Regions from separate parts of the Pantoea sp. UBA4549 genome, predicted to be linked through region 1. Evidence: predicted binding sites of a transcription regulator. Region 1 holds the regulator's gene; each other region holds the start of a gene.
The links. Region 1 encodes CRP, which controls carbon source genes, mostly activating them, when cyclic AMP is high. Its sites were predicted from a motif close to ATGTGANNNNNNTCACAT; they were not measured.
Positions count from the first base shown of each region.

Region 1 (7,914 bases):
TTATCTGGCGCTGCTGGCCGGCAAGGTCGTTGATGGTGTGATCACCATGGATGCCGCCGCCTGTTTGCAGGGATTAAAAGATCTGATTGGCGATGCGCCGTGGGTGCAGTGCGCCGAATATGATCCCTCTATTAATGCATCCAGCGTGACCATTGATAACCGGCAGGCGGCCTTTGAGACGGTGCAGTACCTGGCAGGAAAAGGCCGAAAACAGATTGCGCTGGTCAACTGCGACATGCGCTATCTCTATTCACATCAGCGTGAAAGCGGCTACCGCGAGGCGCTGACAGCGCTGAATATGACGTGGAATCGCGTAGCGTATGCGGAAGATATCTCCTGCGAAGCGGGCAGCGCCGCGCTGCATACGCTGCTGGCACAGCCCTCTCCGCCCGACGCCATTTTTACTGTGTCAGATGTGCTGGCCGTGGGTGTTATTCACGCGGCGCTGGAAGCAGGGCTGCGCGTACCGGAGGATCTGGCCGTGGTGGGTTTTGACGGTATTCCGTTTACCAGTAGCCTGAATCCGCCGCTGACCACCATCGCGCAACCGATGAATCAGATGGGTGCCCGCAGCGTGCAGCTACTGCTGAACCGCATTCGCCAGCCGCATACCGCTATCGTGCACGAAGTGCTCCCCTGGCAGCGTCTGGAGCGCGCATCCAGCTAACCTAGCGCCAGATCAGCAGCACACAGGCAGCGGTCAGGGCGCCCATCGCCAGGTTAAACAGTTTCCAGGCGCGCGGGCTGTGCAGCAGGCGGCCAATCAGTGAACCAAATCCCATCCAGATAAGGCCGGATAGCAGATTCACCAGCGCCATCCCCATGCTGATCGCCACCACGGAATGCTGATAGGCTGCCCCCGCCAGACTGAAACTTGCTATCGCTCCCAGCGCCATCAGCCAGGCTTTAGGGTTAATTAACTGTAGCAGTCCGCCCTGCCAGAAGGGCATCTGCTTTACCGAGCGATCTTCGGTTTCCAGCGTCTCATAAGTGGCCGTCGCAATTTTCCACGCCAGCCAGAGCAGATAGAGACTGCCGGCAATCTTCAGCACCAGATGCAGCGACGGGTAGAGCAGAATCAGGCCGCCGATACCAAATGCCACCATCAGCAACATCACCTGCATACCCAGCATGATACCAATAAGCAGCGGCAGCGTGCGCAGAAAGCCAAAATTAGCACCTGAGGCCGTAAGTAACATATTATTGGGCCCCGGCGTGATGGCCGCGACCCAGAGAAAACCTAACATCGACAAAAAAAGACTGAGTTCCATGAGTATCCGGATGCTCCTCATCCTTAAAAGCAGACAACCCATCGAAGCTATCAGCGAGTTATGCATCAGACAAGCACTATCCCTGGTTATTTAGATTGCGTCACCGGCAATCCTTTTGTTCCGCTGCGCGGCTTCGGCAATGCGCATTTGCAGACCCTGCTGCCGCGCCTGCTGCGGCGGCGCGTCACGCTCAGACCCCACTGGCAGCGGCTGGAGCTGCCGGATGGCGACTTTGTCGATCTCGCCTGGAGCGAGGATCCGGCCCGGGCGCAACACAAACCGCGCATGGTGATGTTCCACGGGCTTGAAGGCCACTTTCGCAGCCCTTACGCACACGGTCTGATGCAGGCGTGTAAAGCGCGCGGCTGGCTTGGTGTGGTCATGCACTTCCGCGGCTGCAGCGGCGAACCTAACCGGCTGCAGCGCATTTATCACTCCGGTGAAACCGAAGACGCGACCTATTTCCTGCACTGGCTGCGGCGGGAATGGGGCAGCGTGCCGACGGCGGCGGTGGGCGTATCGCTGGGCGGTAACATGCTCGCCTGCTTACTCGGCCTGCAGGGCAACGAGGCACCGCTGGATGCAGCCGTGGCGATATCCGCGCCGCTGGCGCTGGCGCCCTGCAGTGAAAAACTGGATATCGGCTTTTCCCGCTTCTATCAGCATTATTTGCTGACGCAGCTGAAAAAGAATGCAATGCGCAAACTGCGCGCCTGGCCCGGCACGCTGCCGGTTGATGTGCTGCAGCTGCGCGCGTTTCGTCGTCTGCGCGAATTTGACGATGCGATCACCGCCCGCGCGCACGGTTTTCTCGACGCCAGCGATTACTATCAGCGCGCCAGCGCCCTGCCGCTGTTGACCGGCGTGCGCAAGCCGATGCTGATCATTCACGCCAAAGACGATCCCTTTATGACAGACGCGGTGATCCCGCAGCCGCAGCAATTGTCTGCCACAATTGAGTACCAGCTGACGCAGCAGGGTGGACACGTTGGCTTTGTCGGCGGCAGCCTGCTTAAACCCCATATGTGGCTGGAGCAGCGCGTGCCGGAGTGGCTCTCAACTTATCTGGATGGACAATTGTGATTATTCCGTGGCAGGAACTGGAAGTAACAACGCTGGAAAACCTGATTGAAAGTTTTGTCCTGCGCGAAGGCACTGACTACGGTGAGCAGGAGCGTAGCCTGGCGCAGAAAGTCGCTGACGTGCGCCGCCAGCTGCAGCAGGGCGAGGTGGTGCTGGTCTGGTCTGAGCTGCATGAAACGGTCAATATTATGCCGCGGCGCGAGTTTCGTGGCTGATGCGCTGCCGGATAATTCATGGTAACAATGCTCATCGCCCGATCTCACAGGGAGCACCCGTATGTCAGCCAGACACCCCGTTATCGCCGTTACCGGTTCCAGCGGCGCCGGTACCACGACAACCAGCCTTGCCTTCCGTAAAATTTTTCAGCAGCTGGGGCTGCATGCGGCCGAAGTAGAAGGCGACAGTTTTCATCGCTATACCCGGCCGGAAATGGATATGGCGATCCGTAAAGCGCGCGATCTGGGCCGTCACATCAGCTATTTTGGTCCGGACGCCAATGATTTTGGCCTGCTGGAGCAGACGTTCCGGCATTATGGTGAAAACGGCATCGGAGAGTCGCGTAAATATCTGCACACCTATGACGAAGCGGTGCCGTGGAATCAGGTACCGGGCACGTTTACCCCCTGGCAGCCGCTGCCGGAAAACACCGACGTGCTGTTTTATGAGGGCCTGCACGGCGGGGTGGTCACACAGCAGCATAACGTGGCAGAGCATGTTGACCTGCTGGTTGGCGTGGTGCCCATCGTTAACCTTGAGTGGATCCAGAAACTGGTGCGCGATACCAGCGAACGGGGCCACTCGCGCGAAGCGGTAATGGATTCCGTGGTACGGTCGATGGAAGATTACATCAATTACATTACGCCGCAGTTTTCCCGCACGCACCTTAACTTTCAGCGCGTACCGACCGTTGATACCTCCAATCCGTTCGCCGCCCGCGAGATCCCCTCACTGGATGAGAGTTTTGTGGTGATCCATTTTCGCGGCCTGGAAGGCATCGCTTTCCCCTATCTGCTGGCGATGATTCAGGGATCGTTTATTTCGCATATGAATACGCTGGTGGTACCGGGCGGCAAGATGGGGCTGGCGATGGAGCTGATTATGATGCCGCTGGTGCAGCGGCTCATCGAAGGCAAGCGGATTGAATAGGGTCAGTGCCTGCCAGTCGGCGTAACATCGGTCGCCATGAATGGCGACCCTGCATAGCCTGTTTCACGGGTACAGAGGGACGTGCAGCGGCGCCTGTTACAGCTCAACCACCTCGTGGCTATGGGTGATCTCCACGCCTTTGCCGAGCATGATCGCCACCGAGCAATATTTTTCTGCCGACAGGTCAACCGCTCGCGCTACCGCTTTCTCGCTCAGCGCTTTTCCACTGACGATAAAATGCAGGTTAATCTGTGTAAAAATACGTGGCGCTTCTTCACGCCGTTCTGAGGTGAGTTTGACCTCACAGTCAGCCACATCATTGCGCCCTTTTTGCAGGATCGACACCACATCAATCGCGCTGCAGCCACCGGCCGCCATCAGTACCATCTCCATCGGGCTTGGCGCTTTATCGCCTGAATTCCCGTCCATTAATAACTGATGTCCCGATGAGGATTCTCCGAGAAAGGTCAGCCCTTCCACCCATTTTACACGTGCCTGCATTATTCTTTCTCCTGAAGCGGCGTTTTGCGCCAGAGTACGCGTTCATCCGGCAAACAGCAATCGCCCGCCTGCTGAAGCGAGACAACACAAGACAGCCTGCAAAAGCTGTGCTACAAACAGAGCTGAAAATTTCTTCGTCGTGGCTGATGAAGACGGGCAGAATCAAAAGCAGAGCTTACACATCCGCCCGGATAATTTTTATTAACAGGACGCGCTGGACGATTTCATCGCCTGACAGGGAATGAATGCCCCTGTATTTTGGGCACGATTACAATAGAGGATAATAGCGAATGGTTCTCGGCAAACCGCAAACAGACCCTACACTCGAATGGTTCCTGTCCCATTGCCATATTCACAAATATCCATCCAAAAGCACGCTGATTCATCAGGGTGAAAAAGCAGAAACGCTCTACTACATCGTTAAAGGTTCCGTTGCGGTACTGATTAAAGATGAAGAAGGCAAAGAGATGATCCTCTCCTATCTCAATCAGGGAGATTTCATCGGCGAACTCGGCCTGTTTGAAGAGGGCCAGGAGCGCAGTGCCTGGGTGCGTGCGAAAACAGCCTGCGAAGTTGCTGAAATTTCATACAAAAAATTTCGTCAGCTGATTCAGGTTAACCCGGATATTTTGATGCGCCTGTCGGCGCAGATGGCACGTCGCCTGCAGGTGACATCAGAAAAAGTGGGTAACCTGGCCTTCCTGGACGTTACCGGCCGCATTGCACAGACGCTGCTTAATCTGGCTAAACAGCCGGATGCCATGACGCATCCTGACGGTATGCAAATTAAAATCACCCGTCAGGAGATTGGTCAGATCGTGGGTTGCTCACGGGAAACCGTTGGCCGCATCCTGAAAATGCTGGAAGATCAGAATCTGATCTCCGCACACGGTAAAACCATCGTCGTCTACGGCACCCGCTAAGCTGTTTCACCCCCACGGCGTGATGGCACCATCACGCCGTTTCTGTTTGCGATAAGCTGATGTGGCGCCGAATCATCTACCATCCCGAAGTCAACTACGCTCTGCGTCAGACGCTGGTGCTGTGCCTGCCTGTCGCGCTGGGATGGCTGTGTGGCGATCTGCAAAAAGGCCTGCTGTTCTCGCTGGTGCCCGCCTGCTGCAATATTGCCGGCCTTGATACGCCGCATAAACGTTTTTTCAAACGTCTGATCGTGGGCGGTACGCTTTTCGCCACCGGCAGTTTCCTGATCCAGTATCTCACTGACGCCGCGATCCCGCTGCCGCTTATTATGCTGGTGCTGCCGCTGCTTATTGGCGTGACGGGCGAAATCAGCCCGCTGCACGGACGTCTGCTGCCCGGCACGCTGATTGCCGCTATTTTTACGCTGAGTCTGGCAGGACGCATGCCGATCTGGGTGCCGCCGCTGCTCTATATTGGCGGCACGTTCTGGTATGGCCTGTTTAACTGGTTCTGGTACTGGCTGTGGAAAGAGCAGCCGATGCGTGAAACGCTGAGCCTGCTCTATCGTGAACTGGCGGATTACTGCGATGCCAAATATACCCTGCTGACGCAGCTGACCGATCCGGAGAAAGCGCTGCCACCGCTGCTGGCGCGTCAGCAGAAAGCAGTTGATCTGATCACCACCTGCTATCAGCAGATGCATATGCTCTCTGCCAGTCGCGACAACAGCCATAAGCGGCTGACGCGTGCTTTCCAGGTGGCACTCGATCTGCAGGAGCACATCGCTGTCAGCCTGCACCAGCCGGAGAAAGTGCAGAAGCTGGTCGAGCAGAGTCATGCCGAAGCCGTTATCCGCTGGAATGCAAAAACCATTTCGGCACAGCTCAGGCTGCTGGCGGATGCCATCCTCTATCATCAGTTGCCCGCCCGCTTTCAGATGGAAAAGCCGCTCAGCGCGCTGGAAAAGATAGCGCGGCAGCATCCGGATAATCCGGTTGGTCACTTCTGTCTTTATCATTTCAGCCGTATCGCCCGCGTGCTGCGCACTCAGAAACCGCTTTATACGCGCGACCTGATGGCCGATCGCCAGCGGCGTCTGCCGCTGCTGCCCGCCCTGCGCAGCTATCTGTCGTTCAGGTCCGGCGCCCTGCGCAGCGCAGCCCGCTTTGCCGTTATGCTGATGTTCGGCAGCTTTATTGCGCTGTTTTTCAATATTCCCAAGCCCTACTGGATCCTGATGACCATTATGTTTGTCAGTCAGAACGGCTACAGCGCTACGCGCGTGCGCATTCAGCACCGGGCGCTCGGGACCTTTGCCGGACTCCTGATTGCCGCCGCCTCGCTGCGTTTCGCCGTACCGGAGTCGATCGCGCTGCTGTTTATGCTGGCCATCACGCTGGCCAGTTATCTGGTGACGCGCAAATATTATGGCTGGTCGATGATTGGCTTTACCGTGACGGCGGTGTATTCACTGCAGCTGCTGTCGCTGAACGGTGCTCAGTTTCTGCTGCCGCGCATGATGGATACGCTGATGGGATGTCTGATTGCATTCGCCGGTATGATCTGGCTATGGCCGCAGTGGCAGAGCGGTTTGCTGCGGCAGAATGCGCACGATGCGCTGGAGGCCTATCAGGAGGCGCTGCGCATGCTGCTGGGGCCGGAACACTCGCCGGAAAAGCTGGCTTATCAGCGGGTAAAGGTGAATCAGGCACATAACGCGCTGTTCAATGCGCTGAATCAGGCGACCAGCGAACCCGGTTTCAACGCGCAGTATCTGAAGGATATGCGACTCTGGGTAACGCACAGTCAGTTCATCGTGGAGCATATCAACGCCATGACCATCCTGGCGCGTGAGCACACCATGCTGACGCCGGCGCTGGCAGAGCGCTATCTGCAGTCGTGCGAAATTGCGCTGCAGCGCTGCCAGCAGCGGCTGACTTACGACGGACCGGGCAGTGAGAACAATGTGATGGAGGCGCCGGAAAACCTGCATGAAGGGCCGGTGACCATTGTCGAGCAGCATGTTAAACGCATTTTGCAGCATCTCAGCGTCATGCACACCATCTCATCTCTGGCGTGGAGCCAGCGGCCGCATCATGGCCGCTGGCTGCGGGCTATCCGTCCGAAAGGATAGTCAGGCCGCGAGAACCTTGCGCAGTGCGGCAGCAAACCGCGTCATACCGGCATCAATCTCCTCCGGTGCGATGACCAGCGAGGGCACAAAGCGGATCACATCGCTGCCGGCGGTCAGGATCATCACGCCTTCTGCCGCCGCCGCATTGAGAATATCGCGGGCTTTACTGGCATGTTCCGGTTTCAGTACCGCGCCCATCAGCAGACCCTTTCCGCGAATTTCGCTAAAGAGGCCCAGCTCACGATCCAGCGCCGTCAGCGCGTCAGTAAACTGTTGCCGCCGGGCTTCCACGCCGGCAAGCACCGCTGGCGTGTTAATGATATCCAGCGCGGTTTCTGCAATCGCACAGGCGAGCGGGTTACCGCCATAGGTGGTACCATGTACGCCAGGCGCCATAACGGATGCGATCTCATGCGTGGTCAGCATCGCGCTGACTGGGAAACCGCCGCCCAGCGCTTTAGCCGTGGTGAGAATATCAGGCTGAATGCCGTAGTGCTCATAGCTGAACAGCTTGCCGCTGCGCCCCATGCCGCTCTGCACCTCATCCAGCACCAGCAGCGCGTTATGCTCATCACACAGCGCACGCAGCCCCTGCATGAATTCCGGCGTTGCCGGCATCACACCGCCCTCACCCTGAATCGGTTCCACCACAATCGCGCAGGTATGATCATCAATCACAGCTTTTACCGCTGCCAGATCGTTGAACGGAACGTGGACAATATCCGCCGGTTTCGGACCGAAACCGTCAGAGTATTTAGGCTGTCCGCCAACGGAGACGGTAAACAGCGTACGGCCGTGGAAAGCATTATGAAACGCGATGATCTTACTTTTAAACGGGGAGTGCTTTTTACAGGC
Region 1 covers NZ_DGLH01000012.1:122,385-130,298, reverse strand. The annotation lists gene B3041_RS12435 (LacI family DNA-binding transcriptional regulator) at 1-667, shown strand, start outside; gene B3041_RS12430 (LysE family translocator) at 669-1,271, opposite strand; gene B3041_RS12425 (hydrolase) at 1,332-2,354, shown strand; gene B3041_RS12420 (YheU family protein) at 2,351-2,569, shown strand; gene B3041_RS12415 (phosphoribulokinase) at 2,631-3,500, shown strand; gene B3041_RS12410 (OsmC family protein) at 3,597-4,001, opposite strand; gene crp (cAMP-activated global transcriptional regulator CRP) at 4,292-4,924, shown strand; gene B3041_RS12400 (YccS/YhfK family putative transporter) at 4,984-7,059, shown strand; gene argD (bifunctional acetylornithine/succinyldiaminopimelate transaminase) at 7,060-7,914, opposite strand, start outside.

Region 2 (7,914 bases), on a different contig from region 1:
AATCCGCGACCAATATTGCCTGCTCCAAAATGTAACGCTTTCATAAAATTGACCCATCTCAAATAGCGAAAGGGCGGGCATTTCCGCCCCGAAAACAGGGCGGGCCTGCCCGCCCCGGGGAAAAAACTGCTGGCTGATTACGCTTTTACGCCGCTGCCTGAGAGCAGATCCAGCACTTCCTGCACGCTGCGGGTCTGCGCCAGCCGTTCAATCACGCTGTCATCATCCAGCGCGTTGGTCAGGCTGGTGATCACCTGAATGTGCTCATTGTTGCGGGCCGCAATGCCGATTACCAGGCGTGCAACCTCATCCGGCTCATCGCCAAACTGTACGCCTGCCGGATACTGACAGAACACTACGCCTGTTTTCAGCACGCGATCTTTCGCTTCTACCGTACCGTGCGGAACCGCAATCGACTCACCCAGATACGTTGGCGTCAGCTTTTCACGCGCCAGCATCGCTTCAACGTATTCTGGCTGGACATAGCCGCCTTTTACCAGCTGCTCACCGGCAAAGCGGATCGCCTGCTCTTTGTTGCTGGCGGTCAGGTCGAGGAATACGTTATCAGTACCGAGCTTAAACAGGTGCGTATTCTCATTATCAAAGCTGTCTGCCAGCGTTGTCTGCACCGTTTCGCGATGCGTCACGCTGCGGTTTACCGTCACCAGACGCTCGGTCAGGTTGGTGTAGAGCGCGCTATCAAGGAAGTTATTCAGCGAGATATGCTGTGCCTGAGGTGCCTGTCGCATTGCCCGCTCTGTGAGATCGCGGTGCGTGATCACCAGATCAACATCACCCGGCAGCGCGTTAATCGCGCTGTTCGTCACCGAGACACTGGTGAGGCCCGCATCCTGAACTTTTTTGCGCAGCACGCCGGCACCCATAGCGCTGGAGCCCATACCGGCGTCACAGGCAACGATGATTTTACGCACGTGGCTTACGTCTACGCTGTTAGCGTCGGCCACAACCGGCGCGCCTGCAACCGGCTGACCTTTCGACTGCGCTTTCATGTCACGCATACGCTGGGTGGCCGCTTCAATATCATCCTCTTCTTTGACTTTGCTGGTTTTCAGCAGAATGGAAGAGACAACAAAAGAGACGGCAAATGCGGCCACGATAGCGGCAACGTTAGCAAAATAGGCGCCTTTCGGCGTCATCGCCAGCACGGCCAGAATGGAACCTGGTGAAGCCGGCGAAACCAGACCGCCATTGAGCAGCGTCAGCGTAAATACGCCGGTCATACCGCCCAGGATCACCGCCAGCAGCAGACGCGGTGCCATCAGCACATACGGGAAGTAAATTTCGTGGATGCCACCCAGGAAGTGGATAATGGCTGCACCCCCCGCTGACTGTTTAGCGCTGCCGCGACCAAAGATCATGTAGGCAACCAGCACGCCCATGCCCGGGCCTGGGTTGGCTTCAATCAGGAAAAAGATCGATTTACCTGCTTCGCTCGCCTGCTGAATACCCAGCGGCGAGAAAATGCCGTGGTTAATAGCGTTGTTAAGGAACAGGATTTTTGCGGGTTCAACAAAAATAGAGGTCAGCGGCAGCAGGTTGTTCTGCACCATCAGGTTGACCCCGGCGGCGAGAATGTGCGACAGCCCCTGCACCAGCGGACCAATCGCCAGGAACGCCAGCAGCGCCAGCAGCATACCGATGATGCCGGCGGAGAAGTTATTCACCAGCATTTCGAAACCGCTTTTGATCTTGCCGTCAACGGCCCGGTCAAACGCGCGAATTGCCCAGCCGCCCAGCGGTCCGGCAAGCATCGCGCCGAGGAACATCGGCATATCAGCACCGACAATGACGCCCATGGTTGTAATCGCACCGACAACGCCACCGCGATCGCCGCCAACCAGACGGCCGCCGGTAAAGCCGATCAGCAGCGGCAGCAGATAGGTGATCATCGGACCGACGAGCTTCGCCAGCGTTTCGTTCGGGATCCACCCGGTTGGAATAAACAGCGCGGTGATGATACCCCATGCGATAAACGCACCGATGTTAGGCATCACCATATTACTCAGAAAGCGACCAAAGCTCTGCACTCTGACCTTGACTGATGAGGACATAAACCCACCCCTTATTGAGACGCGCTGCAACAGGAGCGCGCATTTGTTTTTGTTGAGACGTTACGGCGGGGGCCGCGGCATTACTGTATGCAGGCGGACTCTAGCACTAGTTAAGGGGCGTGCGTAGCGTCCTGAATTAGTGTGATCTATATCACGCAAAAGTGGGGTGGGCAGGGGGGTGTAACGTGATTTGTATCACACAAAAGCGGCTTAAAAAAACAGCAGTGCCGGAAAATTGCGCAAAAAAGCGGCCTTTTTGTGATAAGGCTCACCTTTTAGCGATGAGGTTTTATTACAAAAGTGTGATTCCAGTCACAAACAATTTCTGGTCATAATTGCGCCAGATCACAGGCGGGCAGATAAAGCGGCAGACCGTTATAAAGCGAAGCGCAGCAAGAATCGGGCAGTGGTAATACTGCCCGAGCCCAGCGTTATTGCCAGGAACCCTGTACGGCATTTTGCGCCTGCGTAAGCGCCTGCGCGTTTGCTGACAGCTCGCTCATGAGCGCATTGTACTGAGTGGCCTGATCCTGCGTCGGGAACTGTACGCCGCCATCATTAAAACTGACACGCGTTCCCTGCGATTGCAGATAATCACCGGTCTGTACTGCGCTCTGGCTCAGCGCCTGCAGCTTAGGCAGCAGCGGGATCAGCGTGCCTGCCGGCTGGGTAACCACTTTCGCGTAGGCTGCGTCATACGACTTTTTCAAATCGTCGGGCTGTTTAAGCGTGGCCTTGCTGCTGTCGGCCTGCATTTTCGCGCTCTGGATCTGCTGAGTCAGAACGCTGAGATTACCGCTGACCTGGCGCAGGGTATCGCGGCGGGTCAGATAATCCTGCGGAACGCGAATTGCAGCCAGCTCATCGACAACCGGACGCATTCCCTGTTCCGTGGCCTGGCTCACCTGCTGAGAAAAGCCATACAGAATGGCATAGTCGCTGGCATAGTTACCGAAGGTCTGCTTCTGATTCTCACTCAGCGCCGGCAGATGTTCACCGCTGCGCATCACGGTATTTTGCAGAAAATCGTTAAACGCTTTGCGCTGATCGCCCTCTTTGTCACCGCAGGCGGTGAGTTGTAATACAACCAGCGCGCTGGCAAGCAGCATGCCGGTACGCATCCAGATGCGGGAAGTTCCTGACGCCATGTTTCAACTCCTGTCGTGACAAAATGGCAATGTATGAATCGCTGAGAATGGTCCTAAAGAATAGTGCAATGGCCTGGCCTGCACAATGACCGAAAGATGTGCAGCGCGGCACGCTCAGGTTAGCGCACCAGCACGGCGTATTAAGGGGTCTTTCTCCGGTAAGCCGCTGCAGGGCAGCCGCCGCGTTTTATCTCCTGACTGGCAGTCAATCTGAAGGAGAACGCGTAGTAAGGCCGGCCTCATTCATCACCTTTCTTTTAATATGCATCAGACGGGTGCATGTCTGCTCTATTATTGCGCATTATCCGCACAAAAATGCCACAGCGGTGGTGCAAAAGTCCTGCAGGATGCGGAATGCAAACCTGGCGCTATTTTTGCTCTATTCCGGGTGGGTTCAGAGTGTGACAGACAGCAAGTTTTTACCTGACAGGCACTTAAGTGTTATTGCAGGTTTTAGCCATAAGCAAGATGAAAAAATAATCAAAAAACAGGCAGCAATTCCTGGAATCTGACCCATACTAAGAAACCCGGCAATTATTGCATTGCGCTGACATGTTTTGCAGCGTCCAGCAGGCTGTGTCCCGTAACGGTTTTATAACTCTAACGTCCAAACCGCTGCGGGATGCAGCCTGATAAAGCCTGGTTTCAGCATCATTTGATGCTTACCTCTCTACTTTCACGTGCTTCATAGTGAGTTTTAAGGAGTTCTCTATGGAATTAAAAGATCCAATGGTTGAATTACTCAGCAGTCTTGAGCAAATTGTTTTGACACGTGATGCCAAGCCTTCTGTATCAGATATTGCACTTAACACGGTGTCAGTTCCCGAGCCACAGCGTTTACGTGAGATGACCGGCATGCAGGTGGATGAATTCGCCCGCGTAATGGGGGTGAGCGTCTCATCAGTGAAAAGCTGGGAAGCGCAACGCACGCGCCCCTCCGCTACGGCACGCAAATTGATGAAGTTGCTGCAGGCGAATCCCTATCTGGGACGGCAGCTGCTTGAGTAACAGAATTACCGCTTCTCCGACCCGCCTGCACGGCGGGTTTTTTATTCCAGCGTTTCAAACTTAGCCGCCTGACGGGCAAACCAGCTTTCCGGAACGTTATAGGGAGGCTGCGACAACTGCTGCAATCCCTGTTTAATATTTTGATGTGCCTGCTGCCAGAGCTGTTTATCGCCCTGCAGCAGCAGCTGGATCTGCACCTGCTTCTCAATCAGATAGACGCGCGCAAAATCCGGGTCAAACTGCACGATCGCACGGGTATTATCGATAATATCTGCCAGTTTTATCGTCTGCGCGTCGGGCGAGGCGTCTGCCGTATGCCGAAAATGTGCCAGCTTGCGCGCCGCACGGTTTCTGGCCTGCGGCTGCGCGCTGTCGGTCAGCATAGCGACCAGCCCGGCCACGCGCTGGCCAAACTGCTGCTCAATATCCTGCAGCGTACTGGATGTGTCTTCTACCGTGTCGTGCAGCCAGGCAGCAGCCAGCATCTCTTCATCATCGGTGACGCTGCGCACCAGTTCAGCCACTGCCTGCGGGTGAACGATATAGGGCTCATCGGTATATTTACGCCGCTGGCCTGTAGCCGCATGAAGCTCAGTGGCAAAACGACGCGCCTGCTCCTCCAGTGAATCCTGCATCTTCACTCTCCCGTGAAAAGTAGCTTGCAATTATCTAGTGCGCTATATATATTGGTTTGCATGAACAGTAATCAAGATGGCAAAAAAGTGAAGCGTCCGCCACTCCAGGTTGATCAGCATCTCTGTTTCGCACTCTACTCAGCCAATCTGGCGATGCATAAAGTCTATCGTCAGCAGCTGGCAGCGCTCAATATCACCTATCCGCAGTATCTGGTGATGCTGGTGCTCTGGGCGCAGGATGATGTCACGGTGTCAGAGATTGGCGAACAGCTGTTTCTTGATTCCGCTACGCTGACGCCGCTGCTTAAGCGAATGGAAACTGCCGGGCTGGTGCGCCGGCAGCGTTCACGCCAGGATGAACGCCAGGTCGTGGTGACGCTGACCGATGAGGGACGTGCGTTACAGGCGCGTGCCGCTGCGATTCCGGAAGCGGTGCAGTGTGCCACTGCCTGCGATACCGACACAATGGCAGCGCTGAAACAGCAGCTTGATATGCTGCGAACTAATCTGAACCGCGCAGGCTGACTGCGCAGGTAAGAAAGCATTAACCCCGGCGCGGATAAGTAGCGCGCTATTATATAGCGAATGGAGATAAAGTATGTCTTTAGAGAAAGTAGTGTATACCGCTAAAGCAAAAGCAACCGGTGGCCGTGATGGTCGTGCAACCTCCTCTGACAATGTGCTGGACGTCAAGCTGGGCGTACCAAAAGAGATGGGCGGTGCCGGCGGTGAGGCGACCAATCCGGAACAGCTGTTCGCTGCGGGTTATTCAGCCTGTTTCCTCGGCGCCATGAAATTTGTTGCCAGCCGCGACAAAATCGCCATGCCAAAAGAGGCGTGGATTGAAGGCGAAGTCGGCATTGGCCCGATCCCGACCGGTTTTGGCATTGAAGCTACGCTGAATATTCACCTGCCGGAGATGGATACTGCAGAAGCACAGAAGCTGGTTGATGCCGCACACATTGTGTGTCCTTACTCCAATGCCACCCGTGGCAATATCGACGTCACGCTGAATATCATCAACTAAGCCGGTACGTGATTAAAAAGGCTCCTGCGGGAGCCTTTTTTATTTGCCCGATTTTGCGCCGGACAAAAAAATCTGGTCTAACCATTGGTTAAATGTTCTACTGCTGCGCTTAATACGGCATCGCAGTTATTTTCGGTTCAGATTCGTCCCGATCCTGCTCGATACGTCACGCTTTTCCATTCTCAAAGCGAACCTTGCTGTCTGAACAGAGTCACAGGAACGGTGATAAATCGACACCGGGTCGGGAACATAAAATTTAAATGAATTATATCAAAAGCTTAACGCAGCAGAAGCTCTCTCTGCTGCTCGCACTTTATCTTGGCATTTTGCTAAACCTGCCAATTTTTTACCGCCGCTTTGACGGCTTCTTAACCAAATCAACCCTGTCCGACTGGCTTTCTGCTGTTGCTGAAGTCACAGCCGCTGTTTTGCTTACCTTTTTCCTGATGCGCCTGCTTTCGCTGGGAGGAAAATGGGCTTACCGCGTACTGGCCAGTCTGCTGGTGGTGATTTCCGTGGCCGCGGCGTATTACATGACTTTCTTTAATGTCGTAATCGGCTACGGCATTGTGGCGTCGGTCATGACAACCGACATCGATCTCTCGAAAGAAGTGATCGGCCTGCACTTTATTGTCTGGATGGTGCTGGTCAGCGCGCTGCCGCTGCTGCTGATCTGGCGCAACCGGCTGCGTATGACGCTGATCGAGCAGCTGAAAACACCGGGGCAGCGTCTGAAGCCGGTAGCCATTTTGCTGCTGAGCGTGGCGCTGGTATGGCTGCCGATCCGCTATTTTGACAAACTGCAGAAAACGCAGGAAGAGATCACGAATATCGATCTGCCCAGCTACGGCGGGGTAGTGGCACACTCTTATCTGCCCTCTAACTGGATCGCCGCGCTGGGCCTGTTCACCTGGACTAAAGTGGATGAAAAGCTGGACAGCGAAGCGCTGTTCGATCCGGCGAAAAACTTTACCTATGTCGCACCGGCGGGCATTGATGACACCTACGTAGTGTTTGTGATCGGTGAAACCACGCGCTGGGATCACATGGGGATGCTGGGCTACGATCGCGATACCACACCAAAACTCTCCAAAGAGAAAAACCTGGTGGCGTTTCGCGGGGAATCCTGCGATACCGCAACCAAGCTGTCGCTGCGCTGCATGTTTGTTCGCGAAGGCGGCACCATGGATAACCCGGGCCGTACGCTGAAAGAGCAGAATGTGTTTGCCGTCATGAAAGAGCTGGGCTTTACCTCTGAGCTGTTCGCTATGCAGAGTGAGGTCTGGTTTTATGACAATGCCGATGTGAATAATTTCTCTTTCCGCGAGCAGATCGGCTCAGAGAAGCGTAATCAGGGTAAAGCGGTGGACGATATGCTGCTGGTGCCGGAACTGCAGGCTTCGCTGCAGCGTTTTCCGAAAGGCAAACATCTGGTGGTGCTGCATACCAAAGGCTCACACTATCTTTACTCGCAGCGCTATCCCCGCAGCTTTGCACGTTATCAGCCTGAATGCATGGGTGTGGATGACACCTGCAGCAAGGCACAGTTGATCAACGCTTATGACAACTCCGTTTTGTATGTGGACTCCATGCTCGACAGCGTACTGGATCAGCTGCGTGATAAAAAAGCGCTGGTGTTCTATGCGGCAGACCACGGTGAATCAATCAGCGAAAATATGCATCTGCACGGAACCCCGCGTGAGATGGCGCCGCCTGAGCAGTTCCGCGTGCCGATGATGGTCTGGGCGTCCGATAAATATCTGGACGATCCGGTTAACCGCAGCAACTTTGAGCGGCTGCAGGCGCAGCAGCGTATCGGTAAAACACACCGTCACGTTGAGCTGTTTGATACCGTACTGGGCTGTCTGGGCTACACCTCACCCAATGGCGGTATCAATCCGGCGAACAATTGGTGTCAGGCGCCCGCCGCTAAAGCGCAGAGCAGTCTGTAACCGATCTACCCGCGCGGGATCACCTTAACCGCGCGGGTTGCCTGCTTTTCAGGCAATCAGGCAGCTTTAAAG
Region 2 covers NZ_DGLH01000008.1:99,451-107,364, reverse strand. The annotation lists gene mtlD (mannitol-1-phosphate 5-dehydrogenase) at 1-44, opposite strand, end outside; gene B3041_RS06260 (PTS mannitol transporter subunit IICBA) at 138-2,072, opposite strand; gene B3041_RS06255 (DUF3053 domain-containing protein) at 2,504-3,220, opposite strand; gene B3041_RS06250 (HTH-type transcriptional regulator) at 3,932-4,228, shown strand; gene B3041_RS06245 (HD domain-containing protein) at 4,270-4,863, opposite strand; gene B3041_RS06240 (MarR family winged helix-turn-helix transcriptional regulator) at 4,924-5,388, shown strand; gene B3041_RS06235 (organic hydroperoxide resistance protein) at 5,462-5,890, shown strand; gene eptB (kdo(2)-lipid A phosphoethanolamine 7''-transferase) at 6,151-7,842, shown strand.
Region 2: B3041_RS06260 (PTS mannitol transporter subunit IICBA) is a predicted target of CRP. The motif match lies at 2,212-2,229, and genes of this name have one in related genera.

Region 3 (7,914 bases), on a different contig from region 1:
CGGCAGGTAGTGATCCATTCGCTCGACAAAATCGGTCGGGCCGTTCTGGGCCGCCACCATGCGTGCGAATACCTCAGCAGCTTTACCGTTATCCAGCACCTGCTGCAGTTTCTGCCGCGCCTCGGTGTCATTCGCTGCCAGCTGGCCGGAAATCAGCATTTCGGCGCAAAGCGCCATAGTGACCTCATACAGACGCGGATTACGCGCCTCGCCGGTCAGGAACTGCACGGCCTCGCGCACCTCCAGCGCGTTACCGGCGGTGGAGGCCAGAACCTGATTCATATCGGTAAGCAGCGCAGTGGTTTTGCATCCCGCGCCGTTCGCTACCCGCACAATCGCCTGCGCCAGCTGTTCCGACGCGGCAAAGGTAGGCATAAAGGCGCCCGAGCCTACTTTGACATCCATCACCAGCGCATCCAGCCCTTCTGCGAGTTTTTTCGCGAGGATCGAAGCGGTAATCAGCGGTATGGAGTCAACCGTGGCGGTAATATCGCGCGTGGCGTAAAAGCGTTTGTCCGCGGGTGCCAGTGAGCGGGTCTGGCCGATAATTGCCACCCCCACCTGTTTGATTATGTCGCGGAAACGATCGTCGCTGGGATAGATATCAAAGCCCGGAATGGCTTCAAGCTTATCCAGCGTGCCGCCGGTATGGCCGAGGCCGCGTCCGGAGATCATCGGCACATATCCACCGCAGGCGGCGACCATCGGGCCCAGCATCAGAGAGGTCACATCGCCTACACCACCGGTTGAGTGTTTATCCACTACCGGGCCGTTGAGCTGCAGTGACTGCCAGTTCAGAACCGATCCTGAGTCACGCATCGCCATGGTAAGCGCAACGCGTTCCTGCAGGTTCATATCATTAAAATAGATGGTCATCGCCAGCGCAGCGATTTGTCCTTCCGAAACGGTTTCGTCGCGCACGCCGTTGATGAAAAAGCGGATCTCCGCCTCGCTCAGCGGCTGTCCGTCACGTTTTTTACGAATGATTTCCTGTGGCAGGAACAAGATTGCCTCCCGTGATTGGTGGTAGGTACGCGGCGCATAAATGCGCCCCGGGTTAAATCTGCCGGCCAGGGGCGCATGAATGCGCCCCCTACGCGGGGCACGGGATCCAATATTTCCGTAGGGACGCCATTTATGGCGCCCGGGTCAAATCCCGCAATACCGTCCGGCCCGGGCGCTATCAGTAACCCGCTTTGCTGCCGCTGGTGGCGTGGCCCAGCGTGTTGAGCAGATTTGCCAGCAGGCTGGAGGCGCCAAAGCGGAAGTGACGGGCATCCGCCCAGCCTTCACCGAGGGTATCGTCGGCCAGCTTCAGGTAAAGAGCGGCATCTTCTGCAGTACGTACACCGCCGGCCGGTTTAAACCCAACCTGCTGCTGCACGCCTTTATCGCGAATAACCTGCAGCATGATAGCGGCAACGTCCGGCGTGGCATTCACCGGCACTTTACCGGTTGAGGTTTTAATAAAATCAGCCCCGGCATCAATCGCAATTTCTGATGCCGCACGGATCAGCGCCTCTTCTTTCAGCTCGCCGGTCTCAATAATAACTTTCAGCAGTACGCCCGCTGCCGCACACGCTTCTTTGCACGCTTTCACCAGCGTAAAGCCGGTATCGCGATCGCCTGCCATCAGGGCGCGATACGGAAACACCACATCCACTTCATCAGCACCGTAAGCAATCGCCGCGCGCGTTTCCGCCAGTGCGATCTCAACGTCTGCATTACCGTGCGGGAAGTTGGTCACGGTCGCAATACGCACCTCAGGCGTGCCCTGCTCGCGCAGCGTTTTACGCGCGATTGGAATAAAGCGTGGATAGATACAGATAGCCGCAGTATTGCCCGCAGGTGATTTTGCCTGATGACACAGCGCAATGACTTTTTCATCAGTGTCATCGTCATTCAGGGTAGTAAGATCCATCAGTTGCAGCGCACGCTGCGCAGCAGCATTAAGGTCGGTCATAACAGGCTCCGGAAGTCAGGCCAGCAGCAAGCTGCCGGGTAATGTGATTATTTTAACAATTGTGCAGAACTGCCATTGCGAATCAGATCACATAAAAAAGATATAACATTCACTTATTACATGAAAATGTCGTCATAAGTCGCTTTTTTAGGCTTAGGAAGAGCGAAACGACGCACAATGCAGATGTAATTATTATCACAAAATAGAGCGCTGAATGGTATCACCTGATAAACAACAGAGGGCTGTTCAGGACGAAAACGCAAAAATACGCAGGCTGTTCTGCCACAGCGCATCGGCAATCACATCAGCCGGTTCAGGACGCAGTGTGCACAAGACTTCAAACACATTACGCGCCCGCTCTGGCCGGTTAGGCTGCCCCTGAAAACCCTGCAGCGGCATATCGGGGGCGTCAGTCTCCAGCAGCAGTGACGCCAGCGGCAGGCTGGCAATGGTATGGCGGGTTTTACTGGCGCGCTCATAGGTAATGGTGCCTCCCACGCCAATGGCATAACCGAGCTGAATAAAGCGCTCTGCCTGCTGCTGGCTGCCGGCGAAGCCATGCACGACGCCACGCCGCGGCAGGTTGTGTCGCCGCAGCAGCATCGCCAGTTGATCGTGAGTACGACGCGAGTGCAGGATCACCGGCAGATCAAAGCGTTTTGCCAGCGTGAACTGCGCGTTCAGCAGTCGCGTCTGCTTTGCAAAATCGGGATCGCTCATATAGAGATCCAGCCCGATCTCACCGATCGCTATACAGTCTTTGTCTGCCTGTTGCAGATACTCAGCGAGCAGATCCAGATGATCGTCATGATGACGGACTATATTGATCGGATGCAGCCCCAGCGCCGCATAAAGCGCCGGATAATTTTTTGCCAGCTGCATCACGCGTGCGAAACGGCTTGCGTCTGTGGAGGGCACAATAATGCGCTCCACGCCGGCTGCGGCGGCCTGCGCAATGCTTGCAGCCGGATCGTCAGTAAACGGCGGGAAATCAAAGTGGCAGTGCGTGTCGATAAATTTCATGCCAGCGATCCTTCATCCCATGCAGCATCATTCCCTGCCAGCGGCGGCGTGTGTAACGGCCGCGCGTCCGGCGCGTTTGCAGCCGCGGCGGGCGGCGCGATCGGCAGCGATCGGCGTGCCGGCTCTGCATCACTCAACCACTGCCCCAGCGTAGCCAGGAAGTAGCGTCCGCTGCGCCGGCCAAGATGATAATCCTGATTCAGCGCGGCAATGCGGCTGCCGAGCGCCATGCTGGCCAGCGGGCGCGGCGGGCAAATTTCCACAATGCGCAGATTACCCGGCGGCTGTTCAATGAACTGCTGGATCTCGCGATAGCTCGCTTCATGATGATGCAGGATGTTGATCATCGGCTGCAGCGCACTGTCACCCAGCCAGCGCTCCATCCGCTGAAACCATTTCGGCGTGTAGAACATCTGTGAAGGCGTTGTCCGGATCACCACAACGGTATCCGCGCCGCGTCGCGCGGCTTCGCGCACCGGAATCGCATCGCTGATGCCGCCATCCAGATAGCTGACGCCATCCATCAGCACGCCGCTGCGATAAAAGCCCGGGATAGCGCTGGACGCTTTAATAATGTCATGCCAGGTCAGGTCGTCCGGGCTGAAATAATGCGCCTGGTAATCGTCACTGCGGCAGGCACACATATAAAATTCGCTGCCGCCAGCAAACAGTTTCTGCGCGCTGCTGAGTGCCAGCGGAAATTCACTGCGGGTAATATCGATGAGCCAGTCGAGATCGATCAGATGGCCACCACGCACAAAGCGCAGCGGATCAAAAAACTGTTTGCTGGTGGTATAACGGGTAATAACACGCCGTGCATAGCCCGGCTGGGCGCAGACAAAGGCAGAGAGGTTTTGTGCGCCGGCTGACGTGCCCAGCAGCAGATGAAAGGGATTGAAGCCTGCCCGCTGAAATTCGTCCAGTACGCCTGCGGTAAACACACCGCGCTGGCCGCCACCTTCGCATACGAGTGCAATTTTACGGGATTTAAAAGGCTGAAGCGCCAGCGGTTCGAATGAACCCAGTGACACCGGAATGCGTATACCCAATGGTGTGCCCTCAGTCGTTGCTGCTCTGAGGGAGGCCAGAGCGGCATCCCGGAGAACCAGTCATTGTCATTCCCTGACCCACTGCACGGGCAGTTGCGATGGCAGACCCTGCCATCAATGACTGGCCTCCGCTTTACATCACTAGCGGGTTACTGCAATTGATGTGTCTGGTCAGAGTTTTTTGCGCCCGGTAAACAGGCTAACCAGGAACAGAATAATACCGACAATAAAGACAATTTTAGCTGCCCATGCTGCCGTGCCTGCCAGACCGCCGAATCCTAAAGCTGCCGCGATCAGTGCAATGACCAGAAAGATAATACCCCAACGAAACATAAGCCTCTCCTTTACCATAGTAGAAATCGAACTGCTTATTCTTCACTTCACTGTTGTAATACGGAACAGCATCGGAATGATGCCGTTCCGTCTGCGTTAAGATTTCACCTTGAGGTCATTCTTCACGCTTTTCACGCCTTCAATGGCTTTTGCGATCTTCTCAGCACGCTCAGACTGTGCCTGATTCGCCACTTCTCCTGACAGCTGAACCACGCCATCGGTGGTTTCCACCTTCACATTGCGCGATGGAACGATGTCGTCTGCTAACAGCTTAGCTTTAATTTCGCTGGTTGTGGCGGCATCACCGGCATAACCTTTCAGCGAGCCTTCTTTATTGTCTCTGACGTGTAGTTTGTCACTGACGGATTTCACTCCTTCAACTTTCTGCACCAGGGCGACAGCCTTTTCAGCCTGATCCTGCGAGGCAACAAAACCGCTTAATGTCACCACACCCTGCTGCGTTTTGACGGAGATATCCGTGCTTTTAATTGCGTCATCATCAACCAGTGCCGCTTTGGCTTTAGCTGTAATGCCGCTGTCATCCATAAAACCATCGACTTTTTTCATAGAACTATCGATTTTGGAACCCGTCGAGCTGGTATCAGCAGCGAATGCCGCACCGCTTAACAGCGCCGTACCGGCCAGTGCAGCAATCAGGGTCTTGGCAATCTTAGTCTTATTCATCGATATGATCCTTCTATCAGTTAATTCACCCGCAAGCGCGAATGCACAACAGCTAACGGCGCCGTTGCTTAGATGGACGTAACCAGACTCGCAGGCCTGTTTTTTCGTCCGACAGAACAATCATAGTAGGGATTACAGCTTTTGCTGGCTTTTGTGGTTGATATCTCGCCAGAAAGTCAGGATTGCAGCGTAATTAAGAGGAGTCTGTAACCAAAAAAACAGGACCAGTAATGACTGGTCCTGATAATAAGAGGGGAATCAGTGTTCGCGGGTTTTACGGAATATCACATCAGGATAGCGTTCCTGTGTAATATTCAGGTTAACCATCGTGGGCGCAATATAGGTGAGGTTATCTCCCCCATCCAGCGCCAGGTTAACTTCATTTTTACGCTGGAAGTCATCAAACTTCTTCGCGTCGCTGCACTCGACCCAGCGGGCGGTGGAAACGTTGATCGCTTCATAGATAGCTTCAACGTTATATTCGCTCTTGAGGCGGGCTACCACCACGTCAAACTGCAGCACGCCGACGGCACCTACAATCAGATCGTTGTTATGGACCGGGCGGAACACCTGCACCGCGCCCTCTTCAGAGAGCTGAACCAGGCCTTTCAGCAGCTGCTTCTGCTTGAGCGGATCGCGCAGGCGGATGCGGCGGAACAGCTCTGGCGCAAAGTTCGGAATGCCGGTGAACTTCATCGTCTCACCCTGAGTAAAGGTGTCACCGATCTGAATAGTACCGTGGTTATGCAGACCAATGATATCGCCGGGGAACGCCTCTTCAACATGCGAGCGATCGCCGGCCATAAAGGTCAGCGCATCGGAAATCACCACATCTTTCCCGGTACGCACCTGCCGCAGTTTCATGCCCTTTTCATAACGGCCCGATACTACACGCATGAACGCCACGCGGTCGCGGTGTTTGGGATCCATATTCGCCTGAATTTTGAAGACAAAACCACTGAACTTCTCTTCGCGGGCTTCCACGATGCGGGAGTCCGTTTTGCGCGGCATCGGCGCAGGCGCCCAGGAGACCAGGCCATCCAGCATGTGATCGACCCCAAAGTTACCCAGCGCAGTCCCGAAGAACACCGGCGTCAGTTCGCCGTTCAGAAACAGCGACTGCTCAAATTCGTGTGAGGCGCCCTGCACCAGCTCCAGCTCATCACGCAGCTGCTGTGCCAGCTCTTCGCCTACCGCCGCATCGAGATCGGGATTAGCCAGTCCTTTTACAATGCGCACGTCCTGAATGGTATGGCCTTTACCGCTCTGATAGAGATAGGTTTCATCTTTATAAAGGTGGTAAACCCCTTTAAACAGCTTGCCGCAGCCGATTGGCCAGGTGATGGGCGCGCAGGCGATCTTCAGCTCGCTTTCGACCTCATCCAGCAGCTCCATCGGATCGCGGATGTCGCGGTCCAGCTTGTTCATAAAGGTGATGATAGGCGTATCGCGCAGGCGGGTCACTTCCATCAGCTTACGGGTACGATCCTCGACCCCTTTCGCCGCATCGATAACCATCAGACAGCAGTCAACCGCCGTCAGCGTGCGATAGGTATCTTCCGAGAAGTCTTCATGTCCCGGCGTATCCAGCAGGTTGACCAGGCTTTCACGATAGGGAAACTGCATGACCGAGGTGGTGATTGAAATACCACGCTGCTTCTCCATTTCCATCCAGTCTGATTTAGCATGCTGGCTGGAGCCGCGACCTTTAACGGTACCGGCGGTCTGGATAGCCTGTCCGAACAGCAGGACTTTTTCGGTGATTGTGGTTTTACCGGCGTCCGGATGCGAGATGATCGCAAAGGTACGGCGGCGCGCCACTTCTTCTAAAAAGGGAGCATTAGACATGAGTGCGTTCTTCTTCAGGGCGGCGCGTCTGTAACGCGCGGCAGATAAATCGTTCCGGAACCTGTCCGGTGGGTAACAGTGCCAGTGGCAACGCCGCGGCGTCACTGCACAGCAGCCTGTTCGCGGCTGCGCTGGCGGTGCTCCGGTTATCCGGTCAGCGTTGAGGCGGCATAGCATACAATATTTCAGCAGGCGGGGAAATCACGACTGTACCGGGCAGCCCCGGCTGTGCCCGGAGGTTCCGGGGCGAATGGCAATCAGTTCACAATGCGAATCCGTCGCATTCAGCATGTTGAATAATTCCATTTATATTCAATGGCATAAATTAAAATTTAGTGCAAAAAACCCTTCACAAAAAAGCTGACATTGCTGCATAATTCACCGTAATTTTTCTGACTGCTTAATAAGGACGCAGCGATGCTAACTGCTGAAATGACCTCTCGCCTGAACGACCAGCTCAATCTGGAATTCTTTTCTGCCAACCTCTATCTGCAGATGAGTGCCTGGTGCAGCGATAAAGGATTCGAAGGGGCCGCCTCTTTCCTGAAAATGCATTCGCGTGAAGAGATGGAGCATATGCAGCGCCTGTTCGATTACGTCAGCGACGCGGGTTCAATGCCGGTGCTGGGAAGCATAGCGGCACCGGCCATCAGCTGGAATTCACTGAGCGATGTGCTGAGCGAAGCGCTGAAGCATGAGCAGCTGATCACAAAGAAAATCAACGAACTGGTGCACACCGCGCTGACATCGCAGGACTACTCCACGTTTAATTTCCTGCAGTGGTATGTTGCTGAGCAGCATGAAGAAGAGAAATTGTTTAAAACCGTACTGGATAAGCTGGCGCTGGTGGGTAATAAAGGTGAAGGTCTGTTCCTGGTGGACAAAGATCTGGGCCGCATGAACGTCGAAGGTCACGGTCAGTCATAAAAAAGATGACATACAGCAAGCAGCAGCGCCCGGTTTTGCCGGGCGTTTTTTTATGGGCTTATTCCAGCGCTTTCAGCCGCAGCTCTG
Region 3 covers NZ_DGLH01000018.1:15,785-23,698, forward strand. The annotation lists gene deoA (thymidine phosphorylase) at 1-1,005, opposite strand, end outside; gene deoC (deoxyribose-phosphate aldolase) at 1,184-1,963, opposite strand; gene B3041_RS15865 (TatD family hydrolase) at 2,210-2,986, opposite strand; gene B3041_RS15870 (patatin-like phospholipase family protein) at 2,983-4,035, opposite strand; gene B3041_RS15875 (DUF1328 domain-containing protein) at 4,207-4,368, opposite strand; gene osmY (molecular chaperone OsmY) at 4,465-5,052, opposite strand; gene prfC (peptide chain release factor 3) at 5,311-6,900, opposite strand; gene ftnA (non-heme ferritin) at 7,318-7,827, shown strand; gene B3041_RS15895 (sensor domain-containing protein) at 7,886-7,914, opposite strand, start outside.
Region 3: deoC (deoxyribose-phosphate aldolase) is a predicted target of CRP. The motif match lies at 2,039-2,056, and genes of this name have one in related genera.

Region 4 (7,914 bases), on a different contig from region 1:
CAAAATAGGGCGTGGTCATGATCAGCTGCTCACGCGCGGAATAGACCGCGGTCAGCAGCGCCTGGTGGATCATATCTTCGGGAAAACCCGGTCCGGAAGCGATAACCTGAATAGTGTGGCCGCTCTCCTGCTCAAACGGCATGATATTACCGTCCGGGGCCGGTGGCAGAATACGCTTGCCGGTCTCAATTTCCCAGTCGCAGGCGTAAACGATCCCCATTGTGGTAGCAACCGGGCCTTCCATACGCGCCATCAGGTCGATCCACTGCCCGACACCGGCATCCTGTTTAAAGAATCGCGGATCGACAAGGTTCATGCTGCCGGTATAAGCAATGTAATTGTCGATGAGCACGACTTTGCGATGCTGACGCAGATCCATACGCCGCAGAAAGACACGCAGCAGGCTGACCTGCAGCGCCTCAACGACATCGATCCCGGCGTTGCGCATCATATTTGCCCACGGACTGCGGAAAAAAGCAACGCTGCCGGCTGAATCGAGCATCAGACGGCAGTGTACACCCCGGCGAGAGGCCGCCATCAGCGACTCCGCCACATCGTCAGCCAGGCCGCCCGGCTGCCAGATGTAGAACACCATTTCGATATTATGCCGCGCCAGCTGAATATCACGGATCAGCGCCTGCATCACTTCATCGCTGCTGGTCAGCAGCTGCAGCTGATTGCCTTTGACGCCCGCGATCCCCTGACGATGACGGCAGAGGTCAAACAGCGAACGTGCAACGTCGCTGTGTTCTGTGGCAAAGATATGCCGGCACTGTCTCAGGTCGGTGAGCCATTTAGCCGTGGAGGGCCACATGGTACGGGCGCGCTCAGCCCGGCGCTTGCCAAGATGCAGCTCGCCAAACGAGAGATAGGCGATAATACCGACCAGCGGCAGGATATAGATGATAAGCAGCCAGGCCATTGCTGAGGTCACTGCGCGACGTTTCATCAGAATACGCAGCGTTACACCCGCAATCAGCAGCCAGTAGCCAAACAGCAGTAACCAACTGATCAGGGTATAAAAGGTGGTCATTGAGTGGACATCCTGTTCGCGCATTTATAGGCAAAGTTTACGTGTTGATGCGCTGCAGCGAAACCTTAATCTGTTGCGGGGGTTATCGATAAAGGTTTCGAATTGGCATTTCTGTGCAGATCACTATAATGCGTGCCGAAATATGCCGGACTGAGAGAGTGTCATGAGACGAAGCAGAAATGAAGTGGCCCGCTGGAGAATGTTGCGTCAGGTGCATCGCCGCCGTGCACGCTGGCTGGAGGGGCAGTCGCGTCGCTATAAGCGCATTCATGCTATTCGTCACCAGGTCGCGCAGCAGCAGCGTCGTTCAATTCTGTTTATTACACAGAATCTGTAAAGCTGACGCGGCTACGTATATTAATGGCCGCGCAGCACTAACGTGATGTTAACGAGCTGGGCTGCTGCTGCCAGTACTATCAGCATGACAATCTGCTGGCGCGCCTGAAGCCAGCCCTGCTGGCGCCAGATCCAGAGCGCACGGCCGGTAAGCAGCAGCGCAACCAGCAGCAGCAGCAGTGACAACATCACTGATTAAAACACCCGCTTAAATGGCTTAACGGTGACTTTCTCGTAAACGCCGGCGGCGATATACGGATCGTCCTGAGCCCAGGATTGCGCCGCCTCCAGCGAATCAAACTCCGCGACAATGGCCGAGCCGCTAAAGCCGGCGGGGCCTGGATCATTGCTGTCGACCACCGGTAGCGGCCCTGCAACAATCAGTCGTCCCTCATCCTGCAGCAGCTGCAGACGAGCAAGGTGCGCAGGGCGCACGCTATTGCGTTTTTCCAGTGAATCTGCGGTATCTTCCGCGTAGATGAGGTAAAGCACGTTGGGATACTCCCGTTAGACTGGCCGAAATTGCGAGACACGTTAAGGCATCCCCCGGCAGAGTGCAAACGAAACCTCAGGGCAATCGGCGCCAGCGCAAGCGGGGTTAAAAAAAACAGGGAAACAGGGCACTTTTACGCTGCTTATTGAAACTGATTGCTATTTGCATTTAAACTCATCTTCTCACTCAATGACCACAGCTGCTATGACGACATTGACTACGCCTTTTCCGGCCCGTACGCCTGTTTCACTGATCCTCTCCGTGGTGCTGCACGGGTCCGTTATTGCCGGCATCCTCTATGCCTCGTTGCATCAGTCACGTGAATTGCCTGCCGCGCCTCAGCCCATCGCCATCACCATGGTCGCACCTGAGGTGCAGCCGGAACCTGCGCCTGCTGTGGTAGCGCCGGCACCCCAGCCGGAGCCAGAACCCGAACCGCAGGCCGTGCCCGAGCCGCCAAAAGCGGAACCGGTGCCGATTGCAAAACCGGAGCCAAAGCCAAAACCCAGGCCGAAACCAAAACCAAAACCGAAGACAGAGAAAAAACCGGATCCGGCACCCCGTAAGCCGGCTCCCGACCGGGCCGATCCGTTTAAGCAGGAGCGCGCAGCGACTCAGCCCCGGCCCGCCACTGCACCAAAAGCGGCCACGGCCACGGCGCCGGTTAACGCTACCGGACCTAAAGCGCTCAGCATCAGCAAACCTGCTTATCCGGCGCGGGCGGCCGCGCTGCGTATTGAGGGCAACGTACGGGTAAAATTTGATGTCGACAGTGACGGCCGGGTCGGCAACGTCACCATTCTTTCGGCACAGCCGCGCAATATGTTCGAGCGCAGCGTGAAAGATCAGGTTAAAAAGTGGCGTTATCAGCCAGGCCAGCCAGGTCAGGGCATTACCATGAATATTGTCTTTCGTATTAACGGCGGCGCGAAGATCGAGTAGTACGGACACCAGAGCGGCCGGGAAAGCCGCTCTGGTATTTATGGCTCAGTGACTGCGGTTGGCGCGATCTGCAGGCAGCGGACGCGACTTGCCGCTGCTGTCGACCGCCACGTAAACAAACACTGCTTCGGTGGCGCAGTAAGTCTGGCCTATCGGTTCTGATGAAACCTTTTTGATCCAGACCTCAACGTTGATGGTCATAGAACTGTTGCCGGTGCGCAGGCAGTGCGCATGGCAGCTGACCACATCGCCTACCGCGACCGGCTTAAGAAAACTCATGCCGTCGACACGAACCGTGACGACGCGACCTTCAGCGATCTCTTTTGCCAGAATCGCACCGCCCATGTCCATCTGTGACATTAACCAGCCGCCAAAAATATCACCATTAGCATTGGTGTCAGCTGGCATAGCCAGCGTACGCAAAACCATCTCGCCGAGTGGCTGCTTATGTTTATCGTTCATTGCTCAGTTCTTCTGCAGGTGAAAAAAAGCCCGGCTGACCGGGCAATGGAAAGACTATTTTGATTCCTGCTGAGGCATCTGCCGCCAGATATAGAGCCCGCTCAGCAGGGTAAACAGCAGCGTCAGTCCTGTCAGGCCAAACACTTTAAAATTAACCCATACTGGCTGTGGTAACCAGAACGCAACGTAGATGTTGGCAAGGCCGCACAGCAGAAAGAACAGCGCCCAGGCAATATTGAGCCGGCGCCAGACCGTAGCGGGCAGCTGCAGCTCTTTGCCCAGCATGGTCTGGATCAGGGGCTGCTGCATAAACCACTGGCTGTAAAGCAGCGCGAGCGCGAACAGCGAATAGATCACGGTGACCTTCCACTTGATGAACTCATCATTATGAAACACCAGTGTCAGGGTACCGAACACGGCCACCAGCACAAAGGTAAACAGGGTCATCTTTTCCAGCTTGCGATAGAGCACCCAGCTCACTACCAGCGCCAGGCCGGTAGCCACTACCAGCGCGCCCGATGCAACGTAGATGTCGTAGAGTTTGTAAAAAACAAAGAAAACGACCAGGGGGAGAAAGTCGAGTAACTGCTTCATAGCGTTTCCAGTCCGGACAGTAGCCTACAGTTATGGCGCTCAGCGAAGCGCCGTAACCCTTAACGTAACAGCATATAGAGCCGATACAAATAAATAATCAAAACGGCAGAGACCAGATTACCCAGCGCGTTAAGCACCACGGAGGCAATATTGGCGGGCAGAACCGTCAGCGAAGAGAAAAAGAACATCAGAACAATTTTTGCCAGCAGCCACAGCAGAATAGCGGGTGCAATCAGGCGGAGATTTTGCCACGCCAGACGCATGCTGGTGCGCATGGCACCCATCACGCCCATTTTTTCACTGACCAGCATCACCGGCGCCAGCGACAGTAAAATAGCGAGCATGATGCCAGGAACCATCAGCACCATAAAGCCAAGCTGCACCAGCAGCGTGATCAGAAAGGTCTGCAACAGCAGTTTAGGCAGCAGCGGTGCAGCGGTGCCGATAGCACGCAGGGCACTGACGCGCTGACCACCGGAGACCAGCGGGATCAGGCAGAGCATTCCGCCGAGCAGCAGTGTGTTACCAATCAGGGCCGCCAGCGTACCCGCTGCCGAGGCGCGCAGCAGTATACGCTGCTGATCGGGCGACATATTCTGTACCAGTTCAAACAGGGAGGAAGCGCTGCTGTCACTCTGACTCAGCAGCGACAGCTGCTCCTCATCAGGCGTCAATGCATGCCCGATAATCACGGTAATGAATGAGGTCAGCAGCGCCATCAGCACTATAGTGACCAGCTGATGGCGCAGAAAATTTCCTGTGTCACGGTATAACGAGCTTGCCGTGATAGACATGTACACTCCTTGAAAAAAACCGGGTTAATTAACCCGGCGATTGTACATGCTAAGCGGGCAGGCTGGCACCCGGAATACCATAACTTTCTGTCATGTCAGGTAAAGAAGGGTGAAACAGGGCTGGTAATCCATGACGGGCGCGGGCACGGTCGCAGGCCTCATTCACTACACCATCCTCTCCTGACATCGCAAATTCACGGCAGGGAGAGGGGCGCTGCTCATAGATACCGCAGGAGACGCAGCTGCCAGGCTCGCCCTGCAGCGCAACGCAGCGCGGCGTGCGATCGTTTGTGCCGCGCATATTGCGCATCAGCAGGCTCAGTGGCTCAGTGAGATCGACTGGCACTACGCCGCCGGCATCATCGGCTTCAGCCCAGTAAAAGGAAACACGGAAATAGGCGCAGCAGGCGCCACAGGTCATACAAGGGTTGGTTATATCGCTCATCTGATCGCCCGCCACTCCTGAGGCATCGAACCAAAATCACTCGGGATCAACAAAGTAATCACGTCGCGAAACTTCAGCAACCTGTTTTTTATCTTTTTTCGCGCCGGCAAATTTGATCTGTATCAATTCATTGTTAACTAAGCATTTATTCTGCCAGCCAGTTAATGAAATCTGCGCTGAAAACCGTTACATCTGTGCCGCGAAAAAATTTAATTCAGGCAAAGGAGTGATGATGAAACTGGCAACATGCGCGCTGTTCCTGGCAATGGCTGTGCCACAGCTGGCGCTTGCTCATCAGGCGGGTGACTTTTTTATGCGCGCCGGTACGGCAACGGTCCGTCCGACTGAGGGATCTGATAATGTGCTGAACATGGGTGAGTTCAGCGTTGATAATGATACGCAGCTGGGGCTGACACTGACCTGGATGGCGACAGACCATATCGGGATTGAGCTGCTGGCGGCCACGCCGTTTCGCCATAAAGTGGGCCTCGGTCCGACCGGTAACCTGGCCACGGTACGTCAGTTGCCGCCGACGCTGATGGCGCAATACTACTTCCTCGACAGCAACAGCGCGGTGCGCCCTTATGCCGGTGTCGGTATCAACTACACCACTTTCTTTGATGCAAAGCTGAATCAGACCGCCAGAGATGCTCAGCTCAGCGATCTGAGCGTGAAAGACTCCTGGGGCATTGCCGGCCAGGTGGGGCTGGATTATCAGATTAACCGTGACTGGATGCTGAATGCGTCGCTGTGGTATATGGACATTGATACGGAAGTGAAATTCAGACATCAGGGCGTACAGCAGAACATTAATACGCGTATCGATCCGTTTGTCTTTTTCTTTGGGGCGGGCTATCGCTTCTGAAGCAGGAAAAGGGCGACCTGCGGGCCGCCCTTTCGGTATTACTTGATCTGCATGTTGTTAACAACAGACTTCACGCCTGCCACGCCGCGCGTAACGGATACGGCACGGTTAGCCATCTGTGGTGAGCTGACAAACCCGCTCAGCTGAACCTTACCTTTAAATGTCTCAACGTTGATTTCAGTGGATTTCAGCGCTTCATCATTCAGCAGCTGTGCTTTAACTTTAGTGGTAACGACGGTGTCATCGATATAGCCACCGGTGCCTTCTTTAGTTGGCGTTGGCGCACAGGCGCTCAGTGTCAGTGCCACAAATGCAGCCATAAAAATTCCCGCAACGACCTTGAACAATTTCATTTGGTTATCTCCCTGTCATAGATGGATTCACACCGTAACGCAACGGCGCATGTAAGTGTGGGTCGGCCCTGGATAATCGGCAACCCGCCGGCAGAGAAAAAGTGAAAAAAGCCGGCGCTCTGCGTAAAAGAACGAGGGGGGAAGAAAAAGAGTAAAGGATGCGGCTCCGTCAGGAAGACGGAGCCAGAACGTTTAGCGGGTAGCCGCTTTCAGCCCGCTGACAAAGGCTTTCAGCTCACGCAGCAGCGTTGCCGGATCGCGCTGATTTTTCTCAATAATACGTACAATAGCGGAACCGGAGATTGCCCCCGCTGCGCCTGCTGCAATGGCTTCACGCACCTGGTCCGGCTCAGAGATGCCGAATCCCTGCAGCGCAGGCGGCGCCTGAAACTCACGCAGTTTATCAATCAGGTGATGCAGCGGCTGACTGGCGCGATTTTCAGCACCGGTTACCCCCGCGCGCGACAGCAGGTACGTGTAACCGCGGCCATGCTGAGCCAGTTCACGCAGCAGGTCATCGCTGGCATTAGGCGGGCAGATAAAAATCGGCGCGATGTTGTGACGCAGTGCAGCCTGGCGGAAGGGGGCAGACTCTTCAATCGGCACATCAGCGACCAGCACCGAGTCGACGCCCGCGGCGGCACACTGCGCATAAAATGTATCAATGCCGCGGCTGAATACCAGGTTAGCGTACATCAGCAAACCAATGGGCAGATCGGGGTATTTTTGCCGCACCACCTGCAGCATCTCAAAGCACTGCGCAACCGTTGTGCCGGCTGCAAACGCCCGCAGCGTGGCGCTCTGAATGGTCGGGCCATCTGCCAGCGGATCGGAAAAGGGGATCCCCAGCTCAAGCGCATCAGCGCCACCTTCAACCAGCGTATCGATAATCTGCAGTGACAGCTCAGGCGTAGGATCGCCCAGCGTAACAAAAGGCACAAAGGCGCCTTCCTGACGCGCTGACAGGCGTGAAAACAGCTGATTATAACGCTCCATCATATCTCTCCCTTCGCTTTAAGCAGGTCATGAACCGTGAAAATATCTTTATCACCGCGACCGGAAAGGTTGACGACCAGCAGCTGCTCTTTTTCCGGATTTTCACGCATCATTTTCAGCGCATGCGCCAGCGCGTGAGACGATTCCAGTGCCGGAATAATACCTTCTGCCCGGCACAGCGCTTTGAATGCATCGAGCGCCTCGTCATCCGTAATAGAGACATACTCAGCGCGCCCGATGCTGTTGAGATGTGCATGCTGCGGACCCACGGACGGAAAATCGAGGCCGGCCGAAATTGAATAAGACTCTTCAATCTGGCCCTCTTCGGTCTGCATCATCGGCGCCTTCATACCGAAGTAGATGCCCACGCGGCCATGCTTCAGCGGCGCGCCGTGCTCACCGCTTTCGATGCCGTGACCAGCGGGCTCAATGCCAATCAGGCCCACGCTGCTCTCTTCAATGAAATCGGCAAACATGCCGATCGCGTTGGAACCACCGCCTACGCACGCCAGCACGGCATCGGGCAGACGGCCTTCCGCTTCGAGGATCTGCGCTTTGGTCTCTTCGCCGATCATACGCTGGAATTCGCGCACGATGGTCG
Region 4 covers NZ_DGLH01000009.1:283,140-291,053, forward strand. The annotation lists gene cls (cardiolipin synthase) at 1-1,033, opposite strand, end outside; gene B3041_RS08060 (YciY family protein) at 1,197-1,370, shown strand; gene B3041_RS08065 (hypothetical protein) at 1,391-1,561, opposite strand; gene B3041_RS08070 (YciI family protein) at 1,565-1,861, opposite strand; gene B3041_RS08075 (energy transducer TonB) at 2,067-2,804, shown strand; gene yciA (acyl-CoA thioester hydrolase YciA) at 2,850-3,266, opposite strand; gene B3041_RS08085 (septation protein A) at 3,321-3,860, opposite strand; gene B3041_RS08090 (YciC family protein) at 3,920-4,654, opposite strand; gene B3041_RS08095 (YkgJ family cysteine cluster protein) at 4,704-5,099, opposite strand; gene ompW (outer membrane protein OmpW) at 5,332-5,964, shown strand; gene B3041_RS08105 (BON domain-containing protein) at 6,003-6,317, opposite strand; gene trpA (tryptophan synthase subunit alpha) at 6,510-7,313, opposite strand; gene trpB (tryptophan synthase subunit beta) at 7,313-7,914, opposite strand, start outside.
Region 4: ompW (outer membrane protein OmpW) is a predicted target of CRP. The motif match lies at 5,210-5,227, and genes of this name have one in related genera.